DNA from 2 places in the Arthrobacter sp. Cza30 genome. Region 1 is predicted to be linked to the other one. Evidence: riboswitches for the same ligand, from Rfam matches in the RefSeq annotation. Region 1 holds a riboswitch; the other holds the start of a gene.
What was found. A riboswitch is a leader RNA that binds a small molecule or an ion and turns the genes downstream of it on or off. The one in region 1 is predicted to bind cyclic di-AMP.
Positions count from the first base shown of each region.

Region 2: it holds a riboswitch for cyclic di-AMP, as region 1 does, so the genes downstream of both, AC5RVZ_RS29790 (C40 family peptidase) here and AC5RVZ_RS30630 (M23 family metallopeptidase) in region 1, are expected to answer to the same signal.

Region 1 covers NZ_JBNHGA010000013.1:50,541-59,677, reverse strand. Annotated here, with positions in the region: gene AC5RVZ_RS30635 (NlpC/P60 family protein) at 1-591, opposite strand, end outside; cyclic di-AMP (ydaO/yuaA leader) riboswitch at 695-868, opposite strand; gene AC5RVZ_RS30630 (M23 family metallopeptidase) at 986-1,582, opposite strand; cyclic di-AMP (ydaO/yuaA leader) riboswitch at 1,760-1,973, opposite strand; gene AC5RVZ_RS30625 (iron-dependent transcriptional repressor DtxR) at 2,073-2,768, opposite strand; gene serC (phosphoserine transaminase) at 3,017-4,150, shown strand; gene AC5RVZ_RS30615 (HNH endonuclease signature motif containing protein) at 4,404-6,425, shown strand; gene AC5RVZ_RS30610 (MFS transporter) at 6,528-7,793, opposite strand; gene AC5RVZ_RS30605 (DUF3027 domain-containing protein) at 7,842-8,525, opposite strand; gene AC5RVZ_RS30600 (cold-shock protein) at 8,662-9,045, opposite strand.
Region 2 covers NZ_JBNHGA010000012.1:26,100-35,236, reverse strand. Annotated here, with positions in the region: gene AC5RVZ_RS29810 (aldehyde dehydrogenase family protein) at 1-812, opposite strand, end outside; gene AC5RVZ_RS29805 (MBL fold metallo-hydrolase) at 1,099-2,169, shown strand; gene AC5RVZ_RS29800 (MFS transporter) at 2,166-3,527, shown strand; gene AC5RVZ_RS29795 (LysR substrate-binding domain-containing protein) at 3,677-4,609, opposite strand; cyclic di-AMP (ydaO/yuaA leader) riboswitch at 4,859-5,023, shown strand; gene AC5RVZ_RS29790 (C40 family peptidase) at 5,027-5,938, shown strand; gene AC5RVZ_RS29785 (MDR family MFS transporter) at 6,328-7,848, shown strand; gene AC5RVZ_RS29780 (HNH endonuclease signature motif containing protein) at 8,003-9,137, shown strand, end outside.

The DNA.
Region 1 (9,137 bases):
GCCGATGTAGGCGCTGCCCAGGACAGTGCTGTAGCCCGCCCACCCGCCGTGGACCGCCTGGCCGTTGCCGACGTAGATGGCCACGTGGGCCACACCGGCGCCGCCGTTGGCGTAGTAGATGATGTCGCCGGGCTGCGGAGTGGCCACCTGCGTGCCGTAGGCAAAGAACTGCGCCGGGGCGAGGTCGCCCACCGCGAAGCCTGCCGCGCGCAGGGCGTTCTCGACTAGGGCCGTGCAGTCCTGGGCGACACCGATTTGGCCGTAGGCGGCCGCGACGATGGCGCCGGCGGCTCCACTGGCGGCAGCCTCGCCGGCCTTCTTGGCGGTCTTGGTTTCGTTCGACCCGGCGTCGTTGCCGGTCGTGGGGTTGATTTCGTTGGAGACGGCCTGGACAACCGGCTCCGGTGCGGGGGTGGAGGTGATCCCCGCGCGTTCGAAGGTCAGCTTCACGGCTGCGGAGGCCTGCACGGCTTCCACCTGCACGCGGGCCGGGGCCTCGACCCCTCGGTCAGCGTTGACAGCCTGGGCCGGGATGGTACCGGTCAGAACCAGGCCGGTAGCGGCGGCGATCACGGCACCCTGACGTCCCATGGTTCCCGCATTCGCGGACACAGCCTTGGAAATCGTCTCAAGCGGGCTCGTGCGGACGGGGGTCGCACGATGGCGGCCCGCAGTAATGCTCTTGGACACGGTCTGTACCTCTCCCAAATGCCTGCGAAGTGAGCTGTCGGGTTCGGATGGGAGTTCATCCGGCCGGCGGGCTTGCGGGCTGGTGGCCCGGGCCTGCTCGGCTTTACCCCAAGGACACCGTGCGATGTCCGGGAAGTGGTTCCCCCGCCTCTGCCATGCGATTCGGTGCGAACGAACTTCGGGCGACGGCAGAGTTCGGCATTCCGCCCGAAGGTGCCAGCCTGTTGACGACTGGCACGGGTGAAACCTTATAACAGTTTGCGGGATGTGTCACGTTCCGGTTACGGCGTGTTCATCACAGCCAGCCGGTGGGGTCCACCAGCTTGTCGTTGACCATTACTTCGAAGTGGAGGTGGCAGCCGGTCGAGGCGCCGGTGGTGCCGCTTTGGCCCACCATCTCCCCGCGCTGCACTGTGGCACCGACCGAGGTGTCAATGGTGCTCAGGTGGTTGTAGGTGGTCTTCAGGCCGTTGCCGTGGTCCACCACAATCCGGTTGCCGCCGCCGCCGACCTGGAAGCCCGCCTCGACGACGGTTCCGCCGGCCGCTGCGTGGACCGGGGTGCCGCAGGCTGCTCCGTAGTCCTGGCCGGTGTGCAGTTCCCCGGCGTAGCCGGTGATGGGGCTGACGCGGTAGCCGAACGGCGACGTCATGGTCAGCTCGTCCATCGGCTGCGAGAGGGAGCCTTCGCTGCTGACGACCTTGGCATTGCTGCCCGAAGCGACCATGACCTGCTTCAGCTTCGTGTCCGGGTCGAATTTGCTGGTCAGGCCGGCCCGCTCGAACGTCAGCCGGGCTTCGGTGGCGGCGGAAATGCTGCTGGCGACCGGGGCGTCCTGCGGGGCGTCGGCAGTGGCGCCGGCCGTCGTCGGCAGCATCACTGTGAGTGCCATCCCGGAGGCGGCTGCAACGATCGCTGTCTTATGCCCGACGTCGCGCGCGGCTGCTGCTACCGGCGACGGTGCCGGCTGGGCACGGCGTCGGCCGGGTGTTGCGGCACGTGGGCGTGAGTGTTCGGCCGGGGCGGTTGAACGGCGCCGTCCCGAGGCTTTGTGTCCTGCCAAAATTCTGTTACCTCTCCCAAAGCGCCTGCGAAGTTAGCTGTCGGATTCGAGTCAAGAGAAAACTCGGCCACACCGCACAGAGCGCCGGTGGAACGATTCACCGAGGCTTTGCCCGCTGCGGCTTCACCCCAAGGCAGCGAACAAACTGCCGCTTGGTGGGTCCTCCGCCCCTGTCTCACGGATACACGCCTCCGCCGACAGGGTTCGGCTTGCGAAGGGTGTGGGAATCGATGTCTCGATGCCCGGGTCAACTATACGTAAAACTCCCCGAAAGTAATAAATCCGTTATCCGGGGTGCGTGTTTTCAAGGGTCAACGTTTCATCGCATTGATACAAAGATGTGCGCGGCAACTTCCGGAGGCAGTTCCAAGGCCCCTTCGATCCCCGGCACGCGCACGGAAATGTACTCGCCGGCGGTCTCCAGTTGAAGGCTTGCGCCGGGCTTCAGCCCGCCCTCTTCCAGCTGGAGCAACAGTTCCGGTTCCACTTGGATGGGCTCCGCCAGCCTGACGATGCTCACCTCTTTGTCGGACGTGTAGCTGCCCATGGCCTGCGCCAAGTTAAGCACGCCGGTAGCGAACTCTTCGGCCGGTTGGCCGCCGAGCGCTTCCAGGCCGGGGATGGGATTGCCGTACGGCGACACCGTCGGCCTGCCCAGCAGCTCGAAGAGCCGCTGCTCGACCCGCTCGCTCATCACGTGCTCCCAGCGGCAGGCCTCATCATGCACGTAGGCCCAGTCCAGCCCGATGACGTCGGAGAGCAACCGCTCGGCCAGCCGGTGCTTGCGCATCACTTCGGTCGCTTTTCGCCGGCCCAGCTCGGTCAGCTCCAGATGCCTGTCGCCGGTGACGACTACGAGTCCGTCCCGCTCCATCCGCCCGATCGTCTGCGACACGGTCGGGCCCGAGTGGCGCAGCCGCTCGGCGATCCGGGCGCGCAGCGCGACGATGTTCTCTTCTTCGAGCTCGAGGATAGTGCGCAGGTACATCTCGGTAGTGTCAATGAGATCAGTCAATGGCTTCTTGCTCCTCGGCGCGGTGAAAAGGCTGCTCCAGCAGCATGCATGAGGGTGTTTTCCCCTCCCCAGCCTAGCCTGTTTTCCTTATCGGACCGGCAGCTACGCCGCGAGCTGACGCGCCAAGGGGCCAACGCAACAATGCCCGCTTCAACTAACAGCGGCCCTCGGCGTTGAGGCAGAATGAAACGGGCGTTCAACGGCGAACCGCCATCGAGATCATTGCCACCACGCCAGGAAAGGTATTCATGAGCGATACCCAGTCCATCAGCATTCCCGCCGACCTGCTGCCGAAGGACGGGCGCTTTGGCGCCGGCCCGTCCAAGGTGCGCCCGGAACAGGTCGACGCCCTGGTCGCCGCAGGCAAGAACCTTTTGGGCACGTCGCACCGCCAGGCACCGGTGAAGAATCTTGTGGGCAGCGTCCGCGAAGGGCTCAAGGAGTTCTTCAAGGCGCCGGAGGGGTACGAGGTCATCCTCGGCGTTGGCGGCTCGACGGCGTTTTGGGACGTCGCAACCTTCGGACTGGTAGAGCAGAAGGCCCAGCACCTGTCCTTCGGGGAGTTCAGCTCCAAGTTCGCCGCGGCCACCAACAAGGCTCCGTTCCTGGCCGAGTCCAGCATCATCACCTCGGAACCCGGCTCCCGGCCGGAGCCGCGGGCGGAGGCCGGCGTGGATGTCTATGCGTGGGCGCAGAACGAAACCTCCACCGGCGTGGCGGCTCCGGTGCAGCGTGTGGATGGTGCCGACGACGGCGCCTTGGTCCTCATCGACGCCACCTCCGCCGCGGGCGGGCTCGACGTCGACATCACCCAGAGCGACGTCTACTACTTCGCCCCCCAGAAAAACTTCGCGTCCGACGGCGGCCTGTGGCTGGGCGTCTTCTCCCCCGCAGCGCTGGAACGGGCCGCCCGGATCGGTGCCACCGACCGCTGGATTCCGGACTTCCTCAATCTTGAAACGGCCATCGACAACTCGCTGAAGAACCAGACCTACAACACGCCCGCGCTGGCAACCTTGGTCACGCTCAACGCCCAGATCGAGTGGCTGAACGGCAACGGCGGCCTGGACTTCGCTTCCGGCCGCACCGCCGATTCGGCAGGGCGGGTGTACCAGTGGGCGGAGGCTTCCGCCGTGGCGACCCCGTATGTGGCGAACCCGGAGCACCGCTCCAACGTCATCGCGACGGTGGACTTCGACGAGTCGGTCGACGCCGCAGCGGTCGCCAAGGTGCTGCGCGCGAACGGAGTGGTGGACGTGGAGCCGTACCGCAAGCTCGGCCGCAACCAGCTGCGCATCGCCACCTTTGTCGCCGTAGAGCCGGAGGACGTCAGCGCCCTGCTGGCCTGCATCGACTACGTGGTGGACCGGCTCCAGGGCTGACTCCCCCGACATCGCGTCGTTTCGCAATAGGTCCGGCTACCGTTCGCGGCGGCCGGACCTTATGCGTTGGCAGCAGGTGCGTGGTGCGTTTCGTCAGCGGTGAGCGTCAGCGGCGTGCGTCAGCGGCGTGCGTCAGCAGCTCGCCTGTGCACGATGGCGCCGGCAGCGTTTCGTCCTACCAGCGTCGTCCCGCCGTCCAGCGAGCCTGAATGCTCGCCCCTAAACTGTCGGAGGCGGCCGGTAGCGTGTGGATATGGAGGGCGAGGGCGACGAGCTTCGGTTCCCGGTTCCGGGACAGGGACTGGTGATGGACCTTGGCGTGCCCTCGCGTCCGGACAGTTCCCTGCTGGAAGCGCTGCTGCAGCACGTGGTGGCAGAAGCACTGCTCCGGCGTTATGGCATCGGGCCTGATCGCGCCGGACTAATTTCGGCGGCCGCTGACCCTGGTGCGTCTGCCGCCGAGGCGGCCAACACTGCAGAGACTTCACCACCGGAAGCCACCGATGGCGGGCAGCCAGCCATGCCCGAGGACGCCGAAATATCGCAGGGATCTGACACCGGACTGCCACCGGCTGCTATCGCGGAGGACGGGGTAGGCCTGCCCGTGGTGCCGGAGGACACGGGCGGTGAGCCCGTGGTGCCCGTGGGCGGGGTGGGGGTGCCTGCCGTGCTGGCCGGTTTGTTGGCGGTGGTGGAGCCGGCGGAACTGGATGACGTGCAGACCATGGATTATCTTTTGGCTGCGGCGCGGGTGGAGGCGTGGGTGCAGTCGTGCCGGGTGAAGGCGTTGGACCGCTTCGCCCGGATGCGTCCCGGGATGGGCGGGGACCGCGACCCGGAAGGCTTTTCCCGCTTCGCGCACCAGGAGATCTCGGCGCATCTGTGCACCGGTGACGCCGCGGCGCGGGCCATGCTGGCCGACGCCCGGCAGATCTGCGCGCACCTGCCGGGCACTCTCGAGGCGATGGGCCGCGGCGACCTGGACATGCCGCGCGCGAAGGCGCTGGCCCGCGGCTGCGCGGACCTGCCGGCCGAATGCCTGCAGGATTTTGAGGCCGCGGTGCTGCCCGGCGCCGGGGACGTCACCCTGGATACGGTCCGGTCCCGGGCCCGGCGGATGCGCGACCGTCTCCACCCGGAATCCCTGGCCCAGCGGCACCGGCGGGCGAACGAGTCCCGCGACGTGCAGCTCACCGACCAGGACGACGGCATGGCCGAACTGTGGATCCGGACCAGCGCGGACAAAGCGCATCTGGTCTTCGACCGGATTCAGGCCACAGCCCGCTCTCTCCAGGGCCCGGGCGAGGCCAGGACCCTGCCCCAGCTCCGCGCCGACGTGTTCTGTGACCTCATGCTGACCGGCCGCACCTGCCCGGCCGGCGGGGCGGACACGACGACGGCGGAAGACATGGGACCGGCAGCCCCGGCCACGGCACAGCCCGCCGGCAGCGGCGCCTTCGTTGGATGCGAGGCAACCGCCGTCAGCGGCAGCGGTAACTGCGGCGGTGCGTTCGGGGCCGGGGCCGTCGCGGACCCACGGCCGACACCCGTAGGCACTGCGGCTACCCGGGCCGCACCCGGCGGCGGTAACTGCGGCGGTGGTGCGGGGCCGGGGATGCTGGTCACGGTGCCCCTGGCCACGCTGCTGGGACTGAGCGAGGAGCCCGGAGACCTGGCCGGGCACGGCCCGATCCCGGCAGACATGGGACGGGAACTGGCGCAGCTGGCCAGGTCCTGGTTGCCGGTACTCACCGACGACCACGGCCAGGCAATCGCAGCCGCACGGAAACTGCGGACTCCGCCCGACTGGCTCAAACGCCTGGTCCGGGTCCGGGACCGGCACTGCCGCTTCCCCGGCTGCCGCCGCGCCGCCAGATACTGCGAGATCGACCATGTCCAAGGGTGGGACGACGGCGGGCCGACTGTGCCGGAAAACCTGCAATGCCTGTGCAGCGCCCACCACGCGGCGAAAACCGCCGGGCACATCCAGGCCCAGGCCGGCCCACACGGTCAGATCACCTGGACCACGCGCACCGGCCACCGCAAGACCACCCACCCGGACGAGGGCTGGGACACCCTGCTGCCCCGTCCAACGGACACGGAAGCGGCAACCCCCGGCGATAACGAAGACAACACCGACGGCGCCGCAGATGTCGCCGGAGACACCGACGACCGCGACACCATCGACCGCGGCGACCAACCACCAAAACGTACGCTCGGCGGCATCGAACTGCCCGACGACAACACCGACCCCAATGCACGACCCCCATTCTGAGCTTCCCGCGGCACGAGCAGAAGATGTCGGGGCGCCTGCGGAGAATGCCGGAACGCCAGCAGAAAATGCCGGGTGCGTGGGGCGCCGCGGTCTCGGAATCTCTTAGCCGCGCCGGTCCGGCACGCCGTAGGTGATGGATAGTTTCCGGGCCGCAGAGCGGTCGAAGCGCAGGCGCATGTGGTGGGCACGCCAGGCCCATACGATCCCGATCGCGGCGGCGGCCACGCCGGACAGCGCGGCCACCCCCAGCCCCCAGCGCGGGCCAAAGCTGTTGGCCACCAAACCGACCAGAGGCGCACCGATCGGGGTCCCGCCCATCAGGATGGCCATGTACAAAGACATCACGCGCCCGCGCATCATGGGAGCAGTCGTGGTCTGCACATACGCATTGGCGCTGGTCATGATCGTGATGGCGGCAGCGCCGACCGGCACGAGCGCCAGCCCGAACAGCCAAACCGTGGGGGCCAACCCTGCCACCGTGCAGGCGATGCCGAAGGCCACCGATGCGCCGAAGATATAGCGCAGCCGGGGGCGGTCCCGCCGTGCGCTAAGCAGCGAACCGGTGACCGAACCCGCGGCCATGACCGAGGAGAGCAACCCGAAATCGCCGGCATGTCCGCCGAATTCGGTCCGCGCCATGGAGGCGACAAAGACGGAAAAGTTCAGGCCGAAGGTACCGATGATAAAGATGGCGGCGAGCACAACCACCAGGTCGGGCCGCTGCTTCACATACCGGAAGCCTTCGAGGATCTGCCCGCGTCCCTTAGCGGCCTTCTCCCGCAGGTGAAGCTCCTGCCGTCGGATGGCGAGCAGCGCCGCGATCATTGCCGCGAAGGTGGCGGTGTTGATCAGGAATACCGGTCCGGGACCGATGGCGACGGTGAGCACACCGGCAATGGCCGGCCCGACCATCCTGGCCAGGTTGAAGGACGTGCTGTTCAGCGCCACCGCGTTGGGCAGGTAATCGTCGCGCACCACGTCCGAGACGAACGTCTGCCGCGCCGGCGCATCCACCGCTGTCACCATGCCGAGTGCCAGGGCAAAGGCGTAGACGTGCCACAACTGGGCGACGTCGGCGATCACCATCAATCCCAACGCCAAGCCCAGCACGGCCATCGAAATCTGGGTGGCCATCAGCAGCTTTTGCCGGTCAAAGCGGTCGGCAACCAGCCCGGCCCAAGGAGCCAGAACCAGTTGTGGCCCCATCTGCAGAGCCATGACGATGCCCATGGCAGCGGCGTCCTGCTCGGTCAGGATGTCGTAGACCAGCCAGTCCTGCGCCGTGCGCTGCATCCACGTGCCGATATTGGAGACCAAGGCCCCAATGAACCAGATCCGGTAGTTGAACAACCTCAGTGAACGAAACACGCTTTACCGCCCTTTCCGGCTGCATACCTGCCTCGTCGATGGGTCGCGTCAGGACGTAGTTTCGGCGCCGTCCTCGGTCGCGGTGACGTCGGATGTCTCGGTCGCGGAGACGCCGGAGGCCTCGGCGCCGTAGCCGTCGGTTACGTCCTCCGTGACCGGGCGCAGGTCCTCGGCTGCGGGCACGCCGTCCGCGGCTACATTGGAATCGTCTGCCTCGGTCCGCTCCGTCGCTGCCACATCGTCGGCAGGAGCGGCCTCGGTGCCGTCCGCCGCCTCCACATCATCGCCAGCAGCTGCCTCGGCGCCGTCCGCGGCTTCCTCGGTGCGATCCGTCGCCGTCACATCGTCGGCGGAAGCAGGCTCGGAGCGTTCCGCCGCCTCTGCTACTTCGTTCGCAGCAGCAGCCTCGGAGCGTTCCGCAGCTTCTGCTTCCGCCGCAGCCGCGGCTTCTTCGGGCCGAACCCGATCGGCCCACGGCACCCACTCGGGTGCCAGCAGCGACTTCTCGGAAGGAAGCAGGCCCACTTCGCAAACAGTTGCTTCCTTGCCCCGCGGCACCCGGGCCAGCGTGGCGAACCACTGCCAGCCCGCGTAGCCCGCCAGTTGGGCCTCGAACCGGTGGGTGACCAGACGGTCGCCGTCGGCAAAGGTGCCGACGTGTGCGCCGATCTGCTCGGACGGCGCGATCTCCAGCACTCCGTCACGCGCACGGTCAACCGCGGCAGCCAACACAGGGTCTAGTTTGGGAGCGCGTCTGGCGGGACGACGTCGGGGCGCCGCCTCGGCCTGCGGCTCATCGGCGACGGACTGCCCCGCGTCAACCGTTTCAGCGCCAGCGTCGGTCATGTTTCCAGTCATCGAGGCCGCTCTACGCGTCCAGGTCGTCGGCTACGCGGCGGAGCACCGCTGCAACCTTCGACGCGTGGGAGCGCTCCGGGTAGCGGCCCCTGCGCAGGCCGTTGGAGATCTCGTCCAGCAGCTTGATCAGGTCTTCGGTGATCACGGCCATGTCCTCGGCCGGCTTCCGCGTCGCCCGGACCACCGAGGGAGCGGCGTCGAGGATGCGCGCCGAGAGCGCGGAGGGGCCACGCCGGCCATCGGCTATGCCGAATTCCATCCGGGTGCCTGGCTTGACGTCTTTGACGCCGGCCGGCAGCGCCGAGGCGTGCAGGAACACTTCCTGTCCGTCCTCGCTGGCCAGGAATCCAAACCCTTTATCCGTGTCAAACCACTTGACTTTGCCGATGGGCACTTTGCTTACCTCGTTCTGCTTCATGATGCAGCGGTACCGCACGCTGCTGCGTTCTTACCATGGGCCCCGCCGGTAGCACAGCGGTCGCACAC
Region 2 (9,137 bases), on a different contig from region 1:
GCGTAGTCGACGTCGGCGTCCTTGAGCACCACCAGGGAGTTCTTGCCGCCGAGCTCAAGCACCGCCGGCTTCAGGTTCTGCGCCGCCAGCGTGCCGACGATGCGCCCCACCTTGGTGGAACCGGTGAAGTTCACGATCCGCACGCGGGGGTCGGAGACCAGGGTGCTCACCACCTCGTTCGCGTCCGCCCGGTCATTCGTGATGACGTTCAGCACTCCCGAGGGCAGGCCCGCATCCAGCAGCGCGTCCGCCAGGAACAGGCCGCAGGAAAGCGGCGCGTCCTCGCTGGGCTTGAGCACCACGGTGTTTCCCACGGCCATCGGGATGGCCATGGCCCGCATGCCCAGGATGAAAGGTGCGTTCCACGGAGACAGCGCCGCCACCACGCCGTAGGGCTGCCGGACGGAGAACGAGAACTTGCCGGGCAGGTCGGTGGCCAGCACGTCGCCGCGCGGCGCGGTGGTGGCGGCGGCGGCCGAGCGCAGGATATTGGCGGCCAGTTGGACGTTAAACCCGGCCCAGACCGCCACACCACCCACCTCGCCGGCCATCAGCTCGATGCCCTGCTGCATCCGTTCCTCGAACAGGTCTGCCGCTTTCAGGAAAATCTTGGCCCGCTGGGTGGGAGGCGTTGCGGCCCAATCGTCGAAGGCCGCCGACGCCGCGTCGACCGCTCGCGTGACATCTTCCGGCCCGGCGGCAGCGACGGTGGCGAAGGGTTCGCCCGAGTAGGGGCTGATGTCTTCGGTGGTCTTGCCGGAGGCTGCCGGGACGTGCTCGCCGTTGATGATCAACTCACGCGTGATGGGCATGGCGCTCATTCCTTTCCGAAGTGGCTGGGCCACGCCGCCGGCCACAGCCGAAGCGCCGGCCGTCCCCGCAGCCCGGATAAGGCGGAGCCTACTCCCGCCGTCGTGCCCGGACAATGGGACGGCTCGCGGATGAGGGCCGCCGGCGGCCGACGGGCTGGCTGGGTCATAAGTGAAACCGTTTAAGTTGGTCGGTTATTACCGTTTTACGAAAGTGTGTGTGAGCCGCATCATGGAATTCAGGTTCCGCCGGCACCACAGGCGGAAAGACTTCCGAGGAGCTCGACCCATGACCCATTCCCTCACGCCGCACGTCGTCACGCTGGGCACGGCGGGCGGTCCCCGCTGGTGGACCGGCGAGAACGCAGGCCGCCGCACCGGCATCGCCACCGCCGTCGTCGTCGGCGATGCCGTCTATCTGGTGGATGCCGGCAACGGCGTCGGACGCCAGCTGATGAAGGCAGGCCTGCAGGTCTCGTCCTTGCGCGGGATTTTCCTGACCCACCTGCATTCCGACCACACGATCGATCTGGCCGGGCTGGCCATCTTCGGACTGTTCACCCTCACGCCGGGCCAGCGGAGCATCCGCATCCTGGGACCGGGCGACCGGGGAGAATTGCCGCCGGCCTCACCCCGCGCCACGGTTCCGCCGTCGCCCGTTTTTCCGCAGTTGCCGACGCCGGGCACCCGGGACATGTTCCACCACCTGATGCAGGCGTACGCCACCGACCTCAACGACCGGGTCATCGACGCACTGCGCCCCTCGCCGCTGGACTATTTCGTGGCCGAAGACATCGTCGTCCCGGACGCCATCGGCTACCACCCGAACCAGAACCCGACGCCGGCCGGCATGGAGCCGTTCGAAATCTACCGCGATGAACTGGTCACCGTGACGGCCACCCTGGTGGAGCATCCGCCCGTGGCCCCCGCCTTCGCCTTCCGGTTCGACACGGCCGAAGGGTCTGTCACGATCTCCGGCGACACCGCCCCCTGCCAGAACCTGGTGCGGCTGGCCCGCGGCACGGACCTGCTCCTGCACGAGGCCATCGACTTCGACTGGGTGCAGCGGGCGTACGGCAGCATCGATTCCGACGAAGCCCGGGCCTCCATCGACCATCACCGCAGGTCCCACACCTCGCCGCAGGACGCCATCGCGATTGCGCGGCAGGCCGGCGCCCGCACCTTGGCGCTGCACCACCTGGTGCCGGGAACCACGCCGGACGCCGTCTGGCAGGCACACGGCAGGGACTTCAACGGCACGTTCCTGGTCCCCGACGATCTGGACGTTATCTCCTTCTCTTCCAGCGACCCGGAATCCACCGGAGTCGCCGATCATGACGAAATGGCGGTTGCACCATGAGCAATGACACGACGACGGCGTCGGCCCCTGCCGCGAACGGCAGGCAGCCCGGGGACCTGAAGGTTCCCAGCCTCAACACCCCGGAAATGCGGCGCATCCTGGCGTCCAGCTTCCTGGGCAGCGCCATCGAATTCTACGATTTCATCCTCTACGCCACCGCGGCGGCGCTGGTTTTCAACACGGTGTTCTTCGTGAACCTGGACCCCGCGGTGGGGATCTTCGCCTCGTTCGCCACACTGGCGGTCGGTTACATCGCCCGGCCGCTCGGCGGGATCATCTTCGGCCACTTCGGTGACCGGCTGGGGCGCAAGGGGGTGCTGATCACCTCCATGGTGCTCATGGGCGTGGCCACCACCCTGATCGGCCTGCTGCCGACCACGGCGCAGATAGGGATGGCGGCTCCGCTGGCGCTGATCGTGCTGCGCATCGTCCAGGGCTTGGCCGTCGGGGGCGAGTGGGGCGGTGCCATGCTGATGGGCCTGGAGCACGCTCCGAAGGAACGCCGCGGGTTCGCGGCCAGTTTCGCCAACATGGGAGGTCCCGCCGGTGCGGTGTTGGCCACCCTGGCGGTTTCGGCCGTGTCCGTGCTGCCGGACGAGCAGTTCCTGACCTGGGGCTGGCGGCTGCCGTTCCTGATCAGCATCGTCCTGGTGGGCATCGGCCTGATCGTCCGCCTCAAGGTCGCCGAGTCCCCGCTGTTCCTGGCACTGGAGGACAAGGCCGAGGAGAAGAAGATCCCGATTCTCGAGGTGCTGACGAAGTACCCGAAGAACGTGATCATGGGCACGCTGGTGGGGATGAGCTCCTACACCGTCCAGGGCCTGATGACCGTCTGGGCCATCTCCTATGTGGTGGACGAGGTCGGCCTGGACCGGACGAGCGTCCTGAACGTCAAAGCGTTGGGCGCGGCGCTGACCGTCGTCGCCATCTGGTTTGCGGCCCGGCACAGCGACAAGCTCGGCCGCCGGCCCGTGATGCTGATCGGCATCGCCGCCGGCGCGGTACTGGCCTTCCCCATCATGTGGATGCTGGAGCTGGGGACGCTGTGGCTGTTCGCGATCGGGCTGTTCCTGGCCAACGGCGTCATCCAGGGCACGATCTTCGGCCCGTTCGGGGCGTTTACCGCAGAGCTGTTCCCGACCCGGATGCGCTACACCGGCGCCTCGCTGGTCTACCAGCTCTCCTCGACGCTGGGCGCAGGTTTCACCCCCATGATCGCCAGCGGCCTGGTGCTGGCGGCCGGCGGCGAGCTGTGGCTGGTGGCGACGGTCTGCGCCGGCGCATTCGTTCTCGCTGGGCTGTGCATCCTGGCGATCAAGGAAGGAAAGGACCAGGACCTTACCGCGGAGAACATGTAGTTCCTCCAGCCATGCGTTAACCGCGACGGCGGCCGTTGTCCGGGGCAGCGGCCGCCGTCGCGGCCCGCCCGTCTGGCCGCGCTGACGGAGCGGGGTCACGCCGTCGTGTGCCCGCCCGGCGCCTTGCTCGCCGAACTGACGGGACGGGATCACGCCGTCGTAGGCTCATCCCATCCGCTCGCCGCCGCGCCGCCGACCTCGGCGCAAAAGTCCAGGAATGTCCGCAGCCTGAGGCTGGGCCGGGTGACGCTGGCGTAGGCCACGCAGACGTCGCTGTGCCCGACCGGTCCGTCGATTTCCACCGTGGCCAGGGGAAGCCCGTCGTAGCTGTAGTTGCCCGGCGGCCGCTGCACCAGCACGGTGTAGCCGAGGCCGCGCGCCACCATGCCCCGCACCGCCTCAAAACTCGACGAACGCCAGGCGATCTTCGGATCCAGCCCGGACAGCCGCAGATTGACCAGCTGGTTGTCGCGCACGGTGGGGATGTCCAGCGAGACGAAGTCCTCTTCGGCCAGCTCGGCAAGCCGGACGCTTTTGCGGGAAGCCAGCGGGTGGTCCGCAGCCAGCAGGACGTAGGGCCGGCCTTCCTTGACGGTGCGGGCCTGCACGCCGGGCAACAGGTGCCGCGTGTGAGTCAGCACCGCATCCAGATAGCCCTCCTGCATCCGGTGCTGCAGCTCGGCGGCCTCGCCTTCCTCCATGGTCACGGTGAGGCGCGGATGCGGCTTGATGAACCGTTCGCTGATCACCGGAACCCAGAAGGCGGACAAGGTGCTGTAACAGCCGATGGCCAGCGGGCCGACCAATCCCTGCTGGCGCTCGATGATGCTGTTCTGCACGTCGTCGGCGTGCCGGACCAGGCTCCTGACGTCGCGCAGGAACTGCTGCCCGACGCCGGTCAGGGCGATTCCGCGGGACCGGTGCCGGACCATCAGCTGCGCGCCGACGATCCGCTCCAGCTCTGTCAGCGCTTGGGACATGGCCGCCTGTGAGATGTGGCTGGCGGCCGCGGCGGCCGAGATTGAGCCATGATCGGCCACTGCCACAAAGTACTGCAGCTGTTTAAGCGTGAAGTCCACCACTCTGCCAGCGTACAAGTTGGCCCGCACCGGAGGCGTAACCAGCCGATTGTTGCGCCCGATGTACCGTGACGGACGCTGTGCAACGGCCGCTGGGGGTCGCTCGCTCCTAACGGGAAGATGGCTTTCAGGTTATGCACAGGTAAATTTCAGGGCTTGGACAGTTACCGAACCGTTATGTAGTGTTTTCATCACGTCGGCGATCATGCGCCGATGTCCTCGGAGGGTATTGCCTAGCTCTGCCAGCCTTTCCGAGTTCGTTCGCTAGACATCTGGCAGAGGCGGGGGACCCACATTCCGGGCCCCTCTTGGGGCTCTTGGGGTTAAGTCGTACGGAGTGCATACCGCACTGCCGCACGGCCGGGTGACTCCCACCCGAACCCGACAGCTTACCTCGCAGGCATTGGGAGAGGTATCTTCTTGCTGCTCAAACACAATCGCGCACGCCACCGTGCCACCCCGGTCCGCAACGCCACCGTGGCCGGTCTGTCCCAGGCTGTCTCGTCCCGCGCCGGAACCGTCGGCCGCGGCGCCGCCGTCGTCACCGCCGCCGGTGGCCTGATGCTGGGTGCCGGCCTGCCGGCCAATGCCGCCGCCGATGTCACGGTCCCGACCTACGGCGCTGCCAACGCGACGGACACCGTTGCCGCTCCGGCCAACGCCGGCTTCGAGGTGGAGCGCGCTTCCGTTACCAGCTCGGCTGCCGGTGCTGCTGCCGGTGCCACCACGCACACCGTGGTCGCGGGTGACACCGTGGGCACGATTGCCGCCCAGTACGGCAAAAATGTGCAGGACGTGCTGGCCATCAACGGCCTGGGCGCGTACTCCATCATTTACCCGGGCGACCAGATCGCGCTGACCGGCTCCGCACAGGGCACCCAGTCCGGCGGCGGACAGGCAGCGCAGGGTGGCGGCGGAGCCGCGACGACCCTGGCTGCGTCGACCGACGCCGCGACTGTCTCGCTGGCCAGCGCCGACATCAAGCCCGCCTCAACCGGCGGCAACCAGAGCATCGTGGACATCGCCATGTCGGCACAGGGAACGCCCTACGTCTGGGGCGGCACCTCCACGGCCGGCTGGGACTGCTCCGGCTTCACCCAGTGGGTCTACGCACAGGCTGGTGTCGACCTGCCCCGCCTCAGCCAGCACCAGGGCGGCGCCCTGACCCCGACCAGCAACCCGCAGCCGGGCGACCTGGTGGTGCAGAACGGCGGCGGCCACGTGGGCATCTACCTGGGCGGCGGCAAAATGATCAGCGCCCTGAACCCGAGCCAGGGCACCTTGGTGCACGACGTGAACGCCATGCCCGTTACCGGTTACTACACGATGTAACCACCCCTAAGACTCCTGGACCGGCTATTCCCCCAACGGCCGGTCCAGGATCACAGGGAAGCCTCGTCGGCCTTGCGCCGGCGGGGCTTCTCCTCTTTTAACGCGTGCGGGACTCTCCCTCCACTTCTACTATGCGACGGGAGTGGTCTTCTTGACGGGGACCGGTGCGGGACATTTGGGCGCACCCCTCCCCCCCCTCCCCCGCAGGTGGCGGTTCCCGCCCGGCGGCGAGCACCGGCGTCGTTGTTTATTCGAGGTTGACGGCTGGGAATAGGAGTCAGCGGGGGCAGGTTAAGCTACTACTCCGCCTGCGCCCGGCGTTCTTAGGCTGTTTCCGGCCGCCCGCAACAGCACGATTTCCACTCGAGGATCTTCCCGTGAATAAAGATATGTCGACGAACAGAGCCTCGGCACGGCCCGGACCCGCCAAGGGCAGCGGGCTGACCGCTGATGAGTCGCGCCGGAACCGCCGCGTGATTGGCATCCTGTTGGTCTCTGCGTTCGTGGTGATCCTGAACGAGACCATCATGTCCGTGGCGCTGACCGAGCTAATGGTCGACCTGGACATCAGCGCCCGCGCGGCGCAGTGGCTGACCACGGCGTTCATGCTGACGATGGCGGTGGTCATCCCGGTGACCGGGTTCCTCCTGCAGCGTTTCACCACGCGCCAGGTTTTCACCGCCTCGATGGCGCTGTTCTCCGCGGGAACGCTGCTGGCCGCGCTGGCTCCGGGGTTCGAGGTGCTGCTGGTGGCCCGCGTGGTTCAGGCGTCGGGCACCGCAATCATGATGCCGCTGCTGATGACCACGCTGATGAACCTGGTGCCGGCCGAGGACCGCGGCAAGACGATGGGCAACGTCTCGATTGTCATATCGGTGGCGCCTGCCATCGGCCCGACCATCTCCGGCATCATCCTCAACACCTTGTCCTGGCGCTGGATGTTCTGGCTGGTGCTGCCGATCGCGCTGGCCATGCTGGTGGTCGGCAACCGGCGGATCCAGAACGTGACCGAGCCCCGGCCGGTGCCGCTGGACCTGCCGTCCGTGGCGCTCTCCGCCATCGGCTTCGGCGGACTGATCTACGGCCTCAGCCAGGTCGGCGCCGGGCACGGAACAACGACGGCGGGGCCGGGCACGGGTGCCGCCATGTGGGTTGCGTTTGGGGCCGGCGGCGTGGGGCTGCTGGCATTCCTGCTGCGCCAGGTTCGGCTGCAGCGCTCGGACAGGGCGTTGCTGGACCTGCGGACGTTCCGCTCCGGCAACTTTTCCGTGTCCGTCGGGCTGATGGCTGTCAGCATGGCCGCACTGTTCGGCACCATCATTCTGCTCCCTATATATATGCAGCAGGTCCTGGGGCTCGAGCCGCTGCAGGTCGGGCTGATGCTGCTGCCGGGCGGGCTGTTGATGGGCCTGCTGGCCCCGGCCGTTGGCCGGCTCTATGACAAGTTCGGCCCGAGGGTGCTGCTGGTGCCGGGGACGACGGTGGTCAGCGCCGTGCTCTGGTTCTTCTCCACGGTCAGCGAGAACACCGCCCCGCTGACGCTGCTGGCGGCGCACATCGTGCTCAGCGTGGGCCTGGCGCTGCTGTTCACGCCGCTGTTCTCCGCTGGTCTCGGCTCGGTGCGGCGGCAGCTGTACTCGCATGGAAGCGCCGTCATCGGCACGGTGCAGCAAGTGGCCGGCGCGGCGGGCACCGCCATGTTCGTCACCGTCATGTCCATGCAGGCGGCCGCTCTTTCCGCCGGAGGTGCGGCAACGACGACGGCGGTGGCAGGCGGTGTGCGGATGGCATTCCTGACCGGCGCCCTCATCTCCATCGTGGCGGTGGCGGCCGCGTTCTTCATCCGGAAACCGGTGGAGGAGCCCGCCGACGAGCCGGCTTCGGTGGAGGGCGCGCCGGTCGCCCGCTGACGACGGGGTTGGGGCGGGATTTGAACGCTTGACTTTCGACGCCCGTGCTTGAGCACCCTTCCACTTCTTCTCCACAGCCAGCCCGTGCGCTTGCTCATCCACATACCGACCCTTGGTTCTCCTACCCTGTTCGAGGGCTTCATAGGCTGTATTTATGGCGATTGAGGTGCTGGATGAGGCTCCGGGAGCAGGGCAGGATGATTCCGTCCTGCTGGCCCGGATCCGCGCCGAGGTCAGCGAACTGAATCATCGCCTCCGGAGCGACGGGCTGACACGCAGTACCAAGTCGGTGGCACAGACGGCGGCACAGGTTGAAGAGCTGGCCAACATTGTTGGTCAAACCCAGCTGATTCTGGCGGGCATCATCAAAGCGCAAAACATCGCCGCCGTTGGAGAAACGGACAAGCCGCATGACCCCGAGGAACCGAAAAATCCTATGCGCGGCGCCTACAAAACGAACGAAGACTATCTGCGGGCGAAGCTGGGCATCCCCCGGCAGGAGGCTGCGCGACGCTTCCAGCTCGCCGAAGCCACCGAAGTCCGCCCGACGCCGCCGGGTAAGCCTGCCGTGCCGCCCAGGCTGCCGGTGCTCGCCCGTGCAATGGACGATGGAATGGTCTCCGGTCAGGCCGCAACTCTGATCCGGAGGGCCGTCGACGGGCTGCGTCGCACCGTCGGCCCAGAGCAGCTCCGCAAGATGGAAGAGGCACTGGTTCAGCATGCCTCGGATTACGACACCGACTCACTAAGGCTGCTGATCCGGCATTGGGAAGGCGGCCTCAACCCAACCGGCGCCGACCTCGGGCCAGCCGAGCTCAAAGCACGCCAGGGCCTGTTCTATCGCGGGCGGCGCAATGGCCTGCACTGCTACGAAATCAACGCCACCGACGAGCAGAACGAGGTTCTTGCAACCGTCTACAACACCGCCACCAACCCTCGCTTGAGGGAAGGAACGGCCACGGCCGGGGCAGTAGGATTTGACGCGGTTGACGCACCAAACATGGCCTCCCGGCTGAACGGCGCTTCCGAGAACGACGACGAGACAGGCGCGGACGCTCAGGACGCCGGAGCGGACGCTTTAGTTGATGCGACGGTAGAGCACGGGCGTACCCGCCAGCAGAAGCAGCTCGACGGACTCATTGGTGCCTGCAAAATCGCTCTCACCACTGATCTTGTGCCAGCCGCTGGCGGACGCCGCCCGCAACTGCTGGTCACCATCGACTACAAGGACTTGGCCTCCGAGGTCGGACGTCCGGGAACCAGCATCTTCTCCGGACCGCTGACCGCCA